One region of the Kitasatospora sp. NPDC087315 genome, then DNA from elsewhere that is predicted to be linked to it. Evidence: riboswitches for the same ligand, from Rfam matches in the RefSeq annotation. Region 1 holds a riboswitch; each other region holds the start of a gene.
What was found. Region 1 has a riboswitch for cyclic di-AMP ahead of ACIO5D_RS32965 (peptidoglycan DD-metalloendopeptidase family protein). Riboswitches for the same ligand answer to the same signal wherever they lie in the genome.
Positions count from the first base shown of each region.

Region 2: it holds a riboswitch for cyclic di-AMP, as region 1 does, so the genes downstream of both, ACIO5D_RS07020 (transglycosylase family protein) here and ACIO5D_RS32965 (peptidoglycan DD-metalloendopeptidase family protein) in region 1, are expected to answer to the same signal.
Region 3: it holds a riboswitch for cyclic di-AMP, as region 1 does, so the genes downstream of both, ACIO5D_RS02960 (transglycosylase family protein) here and ACIO5D_RS32965 (peptidoglycan DD-metalloendopeptidase family protein) in region 1, are expected to answer to the same signal.

Region 1 is NZ_JBIUYD010000030.1:36,468-40,445, reverse strand. It holds gene ACIO5D_RS32970 (DUF2470 domain-containing protein) at 1-506, shown strand, start outside; gene ACIO5D_RS32965 (peptidoglycan DD-metalloendopeptidase family protein) at 743-1,711, opposite strand; cyclic di-AMP (ydaO/yuaA leader) riboswitch at 1,715-1,873, opposite strand; gene ACIO5D_RS32960 (MFS transporter) at 2,269-3,729, shown strand; gene purB (adenylosuccinate lyase) at 3,771-3,978, opposite strand, start outside.
Region 2 is NZ_JBIUYD010000004.1:6,717-10,694, reverse strand. It holds gene ACIO5D_RS07025 (cytochrome P450) at 1-929, shown strand, start outside; cyclic di-AMP (ydaO/yuaA leader) riboswitch at 1,154-1,325, shown strand; gene ACIO5D_RS07020 (transglycosylase family protein) at 1,331-2,218, shown strand; gene eno (phosphopyruvate hydratase) at 2,463-3,749, shown strand; gene ACIO5D_RS07010 (septum formation initiator family protein) at 3,889-3,978, shown strand, end outside.
Region 3 is NZ_JBIUYD010000002.1:14,645-18,622, forward strand. It holds gene ACIO5D_RS02955 (hypothetical protein) at 1-346, opposite strand, end outside; cyclic di-AMP (ydaO/yuaA leader) riboswitch at 730-900, shown strand; gene ACIO5D_RS02960 (transglycosylase family protein) at 887-2,185, shown strand; gene ACIO5D_RS02965 (hypothetical protein) at 2,371-2,571, shown strand; gene ACIO5D_RS02970 (LacI family DNA-binding transcriptional regulator) at 2,630-3,649, opposite strand; gene ACIO5D_RS02975 (glycoside hydrolase family 13 protein) at 3,675-3,978, opposite strand, start outside.

The DNA of each region.
Region 1 (3,978 bases):
TCGCCGTCGTCCTGGACCTCACCGACATCGCCCCGGTCGCCGTCCGCGACCGCGTCCGCGGCCGGCTCTCCCTGGCCGGCCGGCTCCACCTGGCCCACCTCGCCGACGACGGGCTCGGCGTCCACCTGCGCCTGGACGTCGCACACGCCGTCCTCTCCACCCCGTACGGCACCACCGCGCTGACCGGCGCCGACCTCGCCCTCGCCGGGCCCGACCCGCTCGCCCGCTACGAGGCCGGCCTGCTCACCCACCTCGCCGACGACCACCCGGACGCGCTCGCCGTGCTCACCCGCCTGCTCGACCCGGACCTACTCACCGAGCGGCCCGGGATCCGCCCGCTGGCCCTCGACCGGTACGGCCTGGTGCTGCGCCTGGACCACCCGCACGGCCATCGCGACGTCCGTCTGGTCTTCCCCGAACCCGCCCGGGACGCGGACGAGTTCGGCCACCGGGTACACCAGCTGCTGACCGCCGCACACCGCGCGCTGCCCGCCCACCGGATCTGAACCAGGCCACCGGTCAACTGGGCTGACCAGACGTCAACTTCCCTTGGCGTCACGTAAAACGAAAACGGCCGGCCCGGCTCGCGAGAGGATTTCTCGCGAGCCGGGCCGGCCGACTGGGCGTGTCCCGCGCCCAGGGTGCCACTGTCGGTGCGGCGATCACCCGGTCGAGCGGTCACCCGACATGACCATCCCGAGTGGCCGTACGCCCCGCACCCAGCGGTGGTTCTGATGCCCGATCAGATGGCGACGCCGTGCGCCCGCAGGTAGGCGATCGGGTTGACGTCCGTGCCGTACCCCGCACCGGTGCGGATCTCGAAGTGCAGGTGCGGGCCGGTCACGTTGCCGGTCGCGCCCGAAAGGCCGATCTGCTGGCCGGCGGTGACGGTCTGGCCGATCCTGACGCCGATCGAGGACAGGTGCGCGTACTGGGCGTACTTGCCGTCGGCGAGCTTGATCTCGACCTCGTTGCCGTAGGCGCCGCCGTTGCCGGCCTTCACCACGGTGCCGCCCGCGACGGCGCGCAGCGGGGTGCCGGTGGAGACGACGAAGTCGGCGCCGGTGTGGTGGCCGGAGGACCACATCGAGCCGGCCACGCCGTAGGCGGTGCCGAGCTTCGGGCTGGCGACCGGGGAGACGTAGCTGGCGACGCCGGCCACGGTAACCGGGGCCGGGGTGGCGGGCTTGGCGACCTCGATCTTGGTCTGGACCGGGGTCTGCGGGGCGGGCTTGACCGGCTTGGCGGTCTGAACCGGCTTCGGCGCGGCGGCCGGAGCGGCCGGAGCAACCGGGGCGGCCGGCTTGGCGGCCTCGGCCGGAGCGGCGGCCTTGGCGCCGAGCGCGAGCTTCTGGCCCGGGAAGATCAGGTTCGGGTTGGCACCGACGACCGAGCGGTTCTGCTCGTACAGCGCCTGCCAGCCACCCTCGACCTGCTTGGCGTCGGCGATCTTCGACAGGGTGTCCCCGCCGACGACCTGGTAGCTCTGCTCGACCGGCGCGGCGGCCGGGGCGGCCTGCTGCGGGGCGGCGGCCGGGGCGGCGTCGGCGGTCGAGGAGTTGCTCTGCCGGGGCTTCGCGGCCGGCGCGGTGTGGGCCTGGGCGCTGATCGCGGTCACCAGCGGAAGGGCGAAAGCGGCGCCGGTGACGGCGGTGGCGATACCGATGCGGGCGGCGCGGGGCAGGGCGATACGACGAGCCTGTGCGGGCATGGAAGATTTCCTCTCCGACGCCTACGAGGTGAGCTGTCGGGTTCGGGCTGGAGTTGCCCGGCCGCAATGCGGCTTCACCCCAAGCCGGACCGTGAATTCCGGTCCGGCGACTTACCTTTGGGTCCCCCGCTCCTGCCGTACAGAGTTCAGTTCGCACCACCGGGCAGCGGCAGGACTAGGCGTTCCACCCGGTGGCCGCCCGGGCCGTGGCCGGGCGGTCGCTGAACTAAAACCCATCCGTACGGGCTAAGCAATGTCGATCACGTGAAGTCACCACAAAGCCCCGAGGCGTCGTGACACTCCGAATGATCGGCTGCACGGTACGCACACAATCCATTGACCTGGAGCGACCGCCCGGCGACACTCCGCCGATATCCGCGTCAGTACGCACGCGATCACCTACGGAATGCCATTCGCCGACACACCCCCCGGTGACCCTTGTCACGTCGGCCCGCGGGGCGCACGATCGGGCGGTGGCCACCTCCGAGGCCGGCACCCTGCGCCTGGGCACCGCGCAGGGTCGCTGGGTACTACTGGCGACGGTGCTCGGCTCCAGCATGGCGATGCTCGACGGCACCGTGGTGAACGTCGCCCTGCCCCGGATCGGCGCCGATCTGGGCGCCCCCCTCGCCGCCCTGCAATGGACGCTCAACGCCTATCTGCTGACCCTGGCCGGGCTGATCCTGCTCGGCGGCGCGCTCGGCGACCGCTACGGCCGCCGCCGGGTGTTCCTGATCGGCGTGGTCTGGTTCGCCGTCGCCTCGGCGGCCTGCGCCGCCGCGCCCACCATCGGCGTGCTGGTCATCGCCCGCGCCGTGCAGGGCATCGGCGGCGCCCTGCTCACCCCCGGCTCACTGGCGATGCTCCAGGCCGTCTTCCACCCGGACGACCGCTCGGCGGCGGTCGGCCTCTGGTCCGGCCTCGGCGGGGTGTCGGCCGCGGTCGGGCCGTTCCTCGGCGGCTGGCTGGTGGACGGCCCCGGCTGGCGGTGGATCTTCCTGCTGAACGTCCCGCTCGCCGTCCTGGTGGTCGCGGTGGCGGCCCGGCATGTGCCGGAGAGCCGGGACGAGAGTGCGACCGGCCGGTTCGACGTCCTCGGCGCACTGCTCGCCGCCCTGACCCTGGGCGCGATCACCTACGCGCTGACGGCGGCCGGTGGAGGGGTGTCCGCGTCCGTCTGGGTGACCGGCGTGGCCGGCCTGCTGCTGGGGGCGGCCTTCGTCTCGGTGGAGCGCCGCAGCCCGGAGCCGATGCTGCCGCTCGGCCTCTTCTCCTCCCGGCTGTTCACCGCGGTGAACCTGGTCACCCTCTGCGTGTACGCGGCCTTCAGCGGAGTGTTCTTCCTCCTGGTGGTGCAGTTGCAGACGGTCTCCGGGTTCTCCCCGCTGGTCTCCGGGCTGTCCCTGATCCCGGTCACCGTCCTGATGCTGGCCCTGTCGGCACGCGCCGGGCGGCTCGGCAAGCGGATCGGCCCGCGGCTGCCGCTCACCGTGGGTCCGCTGCTCTGCGCGGGCGGTGTGCTGCTGATGCTGCGGATCGGCCCCGGCGCCTCGTACTGGGCGGACGTGCTGCCCGCCGTCACCGTGCTGGGCTGCGGGATGGTGCTGCTGGTCGCGCCGCTGACCGCCACGGTGCTGGCGGCGGTGGAGGTCCGGCACGCGGGCATCGCCAGCGGTGTCAACAACGCCGCCGCCCGGGCCGCCGGCCTGCTCGCGGTCGCCGCCCTGCCCGCCCTGGCCGGTCTCAGCGGCGAGGCCTACCGGGTGCCCGCCTCGGTGGACTCGGCCTTCCACACCGCGATGCTGATCTGCGCCGGGCTGCTGGTCGCCGGCGCGCTGGTGGCCGTCACCACCGTCCGGGGCAATGTGCTGGCCCCCGAGGACCACCGCCCGGTGGCCGAGCCGGACTGCCAGTGGTCCTGCGGCACCAACGCCCCGCCGCTCGACCCGGGCCACGTCGACGCCGGAACGGCCGAGGGCCCCGCCACCGGAACGGCGGCAGGGCCCTCGGCGAACTGACGGCACACCGGCGCAGGCGCGGCGTCAGTGCAGACGGGGCGTCAGAGGATGTCGCCCGGCGCGTACTTGGCGGCCTCCGGGTACGCGGCCGCGACGGCCTCGACCCGGCGGACCACCTCGGCGACCTGGGCGCCGGCCGCACCGGTGAAGGAGAGCCGGTCGGCGAGCAGCGCGTCCAGGGCGGCCCGGTCCAGCGGGATCCGCTCGTCGGCGGCCAGCCGGTCCAGCAGCTCGTTCTCCCGGGCGCCG
Region 2 (3,978 bases), on a different contig from region 1:
CGCCGCGCCGGGTGGCCGAGTTCGAGCCGCGGGTGCAGCAGCTCACCGACCGGCTGATCGACGGCTTCGCGGAGCGCGGCTCGGCGGACCTGATCCACGAGTTCGCCTTCCCGCTGCCCATCTACGCGATCTGCGACCTGCTCGGCGTGCCGTCCGAGGACCAGGACGACTTCCGGGACTGGGCGGGCATGATGATCCGCCACGGCGGCGGTCAGCGCGGTGGCGTCGGGCGCGCGGTACGGAAGATGCGGGCGTATCTGCTGGAGCTGATCCACCGCAAGCGGGCCGACCTCGGCGACGACCTGATCTCCGGTCTGATCCGGGCCAGTGACCACGGCGAGCACCTGACCGAGAACGAGGCCGCGGCGATGGCCTTCATCCTGCTCTTCGCCGGCTTCGAGACGACCGTCAACCTGATCGGCAACGGCACCTACGCGCTGCTGCGCAACCCCGGCCAGCGGGCCCTGCTGCAGGACTCGATCGTCCGCGGCGAGACCGCGCTGCTGGAGACCGGCATCGAGGAACTCCTGCGCTACGACGGCCCGGTGGAGCTGGCCACCTGGCGGTTCGCCACCACCCCGCTGGCCATCGGCGGGGTGGACATCCCGGTCGGTGACCCGGTGCTGGTGGTGCTCGCGGCGGCGGACCGGGACCCGGCGCGGTTCTCCGACGAGAACACCCTCGACCTGGCCCGGACGGACAACCCGCACCTCGGCTTCGGGCACGGCATCCACTACTGCATCGGCGCCCCGCTGGCCCGGTTGGAGGGCCGGGCCGCACTGGCCACGCTGCTCTCCCGGCTGCCCGATCTGCGGCTAGCCGAAAGCCCGGAGAATCTGCGGTGGCGCGGTGGTCTGATCATGCGTGGACTTCGTGAACTGCCGGTCGAATTCACCCCGGAGAGGCCGTCGTCCGAGACCGTCGACTGAGGTTTCCGGCGCGTCAGTCGGGTGCCGTCGACCCGCTCCACGTGGCCTGAATCACCATTAAACCGGACATAGCACCTCGGTTGGTAGGCGTATGACCACGGGCCGTAATTTCTGTGTGATGTGGGCGATATGAGCTTGTGATTGATGTGATGATCTGTCTAACCTCCCTGGAGTCCGCTGCTGCGGACCTCGTGCGCGGGACGCCGAATCCTGCCCGCCGCGTCACGGGAAATCGACCAGAACCCTTGGGCAGGGGCGGGGGAACCAGGTTTGTTGCCGTCCCCCACGGCTTGGGGTGAAGCCGCCCGCGCGGGCCGAGACGTTCCGCGTGACGCGGCCGGGCCACCTCCCGGTCCGAACCCGACAGCTCACCTCGCAGGCGTGCGGAGAGGGACATCTTCATGCTGTTCGTTGGAACTGGCCGTCACCGTCGTCGTACCCAGGCCGAGAAGGCCATCGCCGTCGCCGGTGTGGCCGGCGTCGGACTCGCGATGCCGCTCCTCACCGCCTCCGGTGCCTCGGCCGCGCCCGCCTCCACCTGGGACGCGGTCGCCCAGTGCGAGAGCGGCGGCAACTGGAGCATCAACACGGGCAACGGCTTCTACGGCGGCCTGCAGTTCACCTCCAGCACCTGGAAGGCGTACGGCGGCAACGCGTACGCCGCGCAGGCCAACCAGGCCAGCAAGGCCCAGCAGATCTCGGTCGCGGAGAAGGTCCTCGCCTCGCAGGGGCCGGGCGCCTGGCCGGTCTGCTCCCAGAAGGCCGGCCTGACCAAGGGCGGCGCCCCGGCCGCGGTCGACACCTCCGTCGCCAAGCCCGCCGCGCCGAAGCCGGCCCAGCCGAAGCCGGTTCAGCAGCAGGCCCAGAAGCCCGCGCAGAAGCCCGTCCAGCAGCAGGCCCCGCAGCCGGCCGCGAAGCCCGCCCAGCCCGCGCAGCAGAACACCCAGGCCCCGGGCTTCTCCGGCAAGGCCGGCTGGGACGCCGACGCGAAGGTGTACTGGTACCAGAACAACGGTGCCTGGTACTGGACCAGCCACCAGAGCGTCTACCAGCAGTACGCCGGCCAGGCCGCGAGCCAGGACTTCCGCCCGGCGGCCGCCCAGAGCGCCCCGGCCGCCGCGCCGAAGAGCGGTCACGGCTACACCGTCCAGTCCGGCGACACGCTGTCCACCATCGCCGCCGCCCAGGGCGTCTCCGGCGGCTGGCAGGCGCTGTACGACGGCAACCGCGGCACCGTCGGCGGCAACCCGAACCTGATCGTCCCCGGCCAGGTGCTCACCCTCGGCTGAGTCCCGCACCGGGCGACAGCGGGCGAAGGGGGCCGGATTCGGCCCCCTTCGCCCGCTTCCGGCCCCGTCCATGGGGCAACCAGGTGAACTACCGGTGGGTAGGCAGGCCACACGCTGAGACGGGACCGAGGTCAGCGTGGCCCTGAGAGCCCGTGCGGTTAGGCTCTGGTCGTAACGACTCCGCAATCGTCCCGCCGACATCATCACCGTCAGCCGGACCCCTGCTTCCGCTAGGAGATGCCTCGTGCCGTCCATCGATGTCGTCGTAGCCCGTGAGATTCTCGACTCGCGTGGGAACCCCACGGTCGAGGTCGAGGTCGGCCTCGACGACGGCAGCACCGGCCGTGCCGCTGTCCCGTCGGGTGCCTCGACCGGCGCCTTCGAGGCGCTGGAGCTTCGCGACGGTGACAAGAACCGCTACTTCGGCAAGGGCGTGGAGAAGGCCGTTCTGGCCGTCATCGAGCAGATCGGCCCGGAGCTGGTCGGCTACGACGCCACCGAGCAGCGCCTGATCGACCAGGCCATGCTCGACCTGGACGCCACCCCGGACAAGTCCTCGCTCGGCGCCAACGCCATCCTGGGCGTCTCGCTGGCCGTCGCGCACGCCGCCGCCGAGGCCAGCGACCTGCCGCTGTTCCGCTACCTGGGCGGCCCGAACGCGCACGTCCTGCCGGTCCCGATGATGAACATCCTCAACGGCGGCTCGCACGCGGACTCCAACGTCGACATCCAGGAGTTCATGATCGCCCCGATCGGCGCGGAGTCCTTCTCCGAGGCCGTCCGCTGGGGCGTCGAGGTCTACCACACCCTCAAGGGCGTGCTGAAGGAGCGCGGCCTGTCCACCGGCCTCGGTGACGAGGGCGGCTTCGCGCCGAACCTGGACAGCAACCGCGAGGCCCTGGACCTCATCGTCGAGGCCATCCAGAAGGCCGGCTACGTGCCCGGCAAGGACATCGCGCTCGCCCTGGACGTCGCCGCCTCCGAGTTCCACGAGGACGGCGCCTACCAGTTCGAGGGCAAGGCGCTCTCGGCCAACGAGCTCATCGAGTACTACGCCGAGCTGGTCGCCGCCTACCCGCTGGTCTCCATCGAGGACCCGCTGGACGAGTCGGACTGGGACGGCTGGAAGGCCATGACCGTCAAGCTGGGCGACAAGGTCCAGCTGGTCGGCGACGACCTGTTCGTCACCAACCCGGTCCGCCTGGCCAAGGGCATCGAGACCGCCACCGCCAACGCGCTGCTGGTGAAGGTGAACCAGATCGGCTCGCTGACCGAGACCCTGGACGCCGTCGAGCTGGCCCAGCGCAACGGCTACCGCTGCATGATGTCGCACCGCTCCGGTGAGACCGAGGACGTCACCATCGCCGACCTGGCCGTCGCCACCAACTGCGGCCAGATCAAGACCGGCGCCCCGGCCCGCTCCGAGCGCGTCGCCAAGTACAACCAGCTGCTGCGCATCGAGGAGATCCTCGACGACGCCGCCGAGTACGCCGGCCGCGGCGCCTTCCCGCGCTTCAAGCACGAGGGCTGAGCCCTTCCGGCCCGGTCCCTCGGCCGTCCGGTAGCGCACGCCTGACCGGTGCCCCGCCGTTCACCCCGTAGGGTGGACGGCGGGGCACCGTCGCGACCAGGAGGGGAATCGGGAGATGGCAGGCTGGAGGATTCCGGGCTTGGCGGCCCGTCCCCGGTTCACGAGCCGGGCGACCGTCCTCGTCCTGGTGCTCTGCTCGCTGGTGGCGATCCTCGCCTACCCGACCCGC
Region 3 (3,978 bases), on a different contig from region 1:
TGTCGAGGAGCACCCGGTCGGCGATCCGGACGGCGCTCCGCGGGCCGGGTACCGCACCGCCCCAGCCGGCCGGGTCGGACCAGCGGCGGCCGGCCAGGTCGACGGTCGGTGCGGCGGCGGGCCCGGCCCCGGAGGTGCCGACGGGCGGCGGCCCGGCGGGCCGGTGGTCCATGCCCGCGCCCTCGGCGGGGGCCGCGGCGGCGTCGGTGGGGCCGTCCGGGGCCACGGGCATACCGGGCATGCCGGTGGCCGCGACGGGCTGCGTCCGCCCGGTCAGCGAGCGCCGCAGGATCTCCTCGCCGCCGACCGCGGCGAACACCGTGCCGACCGCCGGCCAGCGCAGCATCGTCCGGCGGCGTACGGGAGTTCGGGGCCGTTCGGGCGATATGTCCACTCTGCGGCGTTTTGCCCGGCGGTGCACCCCCCGAGGCCTGACGGTCGGGCGCCCGGCACGCGGGTCCTCGTCCTTGGCCATCACCGCGCAGCCCTCCCGCCGGACGGCCGCGTCGGTACTGACGTCCTGAAGCACAGGCAGTTGGGTCCGGCCGCAGGGGCGTTGCCGAAAATCGGTCATTTCTGATCATGGTGGACAGCCAATCAACCCCTCACCCGTAAACCGTGACGGGCATCACACATGTTTGCGGTTTGAACGGGAGTCTGCTTAACGTGCTCCCCGTTCGTGGCTACACGAACCCAGCCCATCCGCAACGCCGAGTCCTGCCGTCGGTTGTGCTGGCAGCGCAGAAACGCACCACGGCAGGAGCGGGGGACCCACAGGTAAGTCGCCCCGGACCGGTTCCCGAAACCGGTTCAGGGCTAGGGGTGAAGCCGCGCCACGGCGCGGCCGGGCAACTCCAGCCCGAATCCGACAGCTCACCTCGCAGGCGTGGGAGAGGATCGCGTCTTCATGCTGCCCGTCAACGGCACCAGTCTGCCCCGTCGCGCCCGCCGCCTGATCGCCGCCGTCGGCGTCGCGGGTGTCGGCCTGACCGTCCCGTGCCTCACCACCGGCACCGCCTCCGCCGCCCCGGTCGCCACCTGGGACAAGGTCGCCCAGTGCGAGAGCGGTGGCAACTGGGCCATCAACACCGGCAACGGCTTCTACGGCGGCCTGCAGTTCACCTCCAGCACCTGGGCCGCCTTCGGCGGTACCGCGTACGCCTCGCAGGCCCACCTGGCCACCAAGGACCAGCAGATCGCGGTCGCCGAGAAGGTCCTCGCCTCGCAGGGCCCCGGCGCCTGGCCCGTCTGCTCCGTCAAGGCCGGCCTGACCAAGGGCGGCACCCCGGCCGCCGTCGACACCTCGGCCGCCGCGAAGCCGGCCGCCACCAAGCCGGCCGCCCCGGCCGCCACCCCCGCGCCGAAGCCCGCCCCGCAGGCCCCCGCGCAGACCCCGGCCCCGGCGAAGAGCCAGGCCCCCGCCGACTCCGCCCAGGCCAAGGGCGGCAGCCAGGCCCAGCCGACCGACTACACCGTCATCGCGGGCGACTGGCTCTCCTCCATCGCCGACAAGAACAACGTCCAGGGCGGCTGGGAGCGGCTGTACGAGCTGAACCGCGGCACCCTGACCCAGGGTCCGCACGTCATCTACCCGGGCCAGCAGCTCGCCCTGGGCAAGGGCGGCCAGGCCCAGCAGTCCGGCCAGGGCGCCACCGGCGCCTCCACCGGCAAGCCGGCCGCGCAGACCCAGGCACAGACCCCGGCCGCACAGACCCCGGCCGCGCAGACCCCGGCCGCGCAGGCCCCCGCCGCCAAGCCCGCCGCCAAGCCGGTCGCCAAGCCCGCCGCCCCGGCGCAGACCCAGGCCCCGGCGCAGACCGCCACCGGCAGCATGGCCGCCGCCGTCTCCTTCGCCCAGTCGAAGGTCGGTCAGGCCTACATCTACGGCGGCACCGGCAACGGCGGCTGGGACTGCTCCGGTCTGACCCAGGCCGCGCTGCGCGCCGCGGGCGTCTCCGTCCCGCGCGTCGCCGCCGACCAGGCCGCCGCCAGCACCCACGTCTCGCTGGACAGCCTGCTCCCGGGCGACCTGCTGTTCTGGTCCAACAACGGCAAGGACTCCGGCGTCTACCACGTCGCGATCTACATCGGCGGCGGGAAGTACGTCGAGGCCGCCAACCCGAGCTCGGGCGTGCGGACCCAGACCGTCGCCAACTGGGCCCCGGACTTCGCCGGCCGGGTCTGACCCGCCGGGCGTGCCCGGCACGCCCCCGACCCCGAGGCCCCCGGGGAGAGTCTGGTCGCTCTCCCCGGGGGCCTCGGCCTGTCTCCCCCGGCCGTCGCGCACCGGCCGGGTACCGGCGGGGCCACCGGTGGTCAACGCGGGCGCCGGCAGGGCATGCTGCTGCTCCGTACCCGAGGAGGAGTCACATGGCCCAGGTCACCGTCACGCTCGACGCCGATCTCGCCATCGACGCGATGACGCTCTCCGGCACCACGAACCCGCAGGACGCCGTCGAACTGGTCCCGCGCGACCACCTCGCCCGGGGCCGGCGCACCGGGACCCGGACCGGCGACGCCGCCGACGGACAACGGGTGAACCAGGAGCGCCCCACCGTCCAGGAGGGCTGAGCGCGGCACGGCCGGGGCCCCCGGGGAGCGTTCGCTCCCCGGGGGCCCCGGCACCGGTTCACCGCGGGCAGGCCCCGGTGGAGCCGCGCATCACCAGCTCCGGCTGGAACATGAACTCCCCGCGCTGGGCGGCGTTCGCACCGACCTCCTCCAGCAGAGCGTCGACGGCGGCGGTGGCCATCGCCTCGACCGGCTGGCGGATGGTGGTGAGCGGCGGCTCGGTGAAGGCAATCAGCGGCGAGTCGTCGAAGCCGACCACCGAGACGTCCTGCGGGACGGCCAGGCCCCGCTGACGCACCGCGCGGATCGCGCCGAGCGCCATCATGTCGCTGCCGCAGACGATCGCCGTGCAGCCCTTGTCGAGCAGCGCGCCGGCCGCCGCGTGCCCGCCCTCCACGCTGAACAGCGTGTGGTGGACGAGGTCCTCGGCCTCCTCCTGGGTCTTGCCGAGCACCGCCCGCATGGCCGCCGTGAAGCCCTCGATCTTGCGCAGCACCGGTACGTACCGCCGCTGCCCGACCGCCAGGCCGATCCGCTCGTGGCCGAGTTCGGCCAGGTGCTGGACGGCCATCCACATCGCGGCCCGGTCGTCCGGCGAGATGAACGGCGCGTCGATCTTCTCGCTGTAGCCGTTGATCAGCACGAACGGCACCTGCCGGCCGGCCAGCCGGGCGTACCGGTCGTGGTCGGCGGTGGTGTCGGCGTGCAGGCCGGAGACGAAGACGATGCCCGCCACGCCCCGGTCGACCAGCATCTCGACCAGTTCGTCCTCGGTCGAGCCGCCGGGCGTCTGGGTGCAGAGCACCGGCGTGTAGCCGTGCCGGCTCAGCACCTGCTCGATCACCTGGGCCAGCGCGGGGAAGATCGGGTTGCTCAGCTCCGGGGTGATCAGCCCGATCAGTCCGGCGCTGCGCTGGCGCAGGCGGGTCGGCCGCTCGTAGCCGAGCACGTCCAGCGCCGCCAGCACGGTCTGCCGGGTGGCGGCGGAGACGTTCGCCTTGCCGTTGAGTACGCGGGAGACGGTGGCTTCGCTGACCCCCGCCTGCGCCGCGATGTCTGAGAGTCGCGCCGTAGTCACGGTCCCAGAGCCTATTGCAACCACGTCAGACCGCCCACCAGCCGGTGCTGTCCGGGGCCAGCACGGTCTCGCCGCCATCCACCTCCAGGTCGGCGGAGGCGAGCAGCAGCCGGCCGGGCACGGCTATCCTGACCGGCTGGTCGGTGGTGTTCACCGTGCACACGAACGAGCCGCGGCGGAACGTCAGGGTGCCCTCGGGGCCGTCCAGCCACTCGACCTCGGTGCCGGCGCCCAGCCCGGGCTGCGCACGCCGGACGGCCAGCGCACTGCGGTACAGCTCCAGGGTGGACGTCGGGTCACCGGTCTGCGCCTCGACGCTGAGCGCGGCC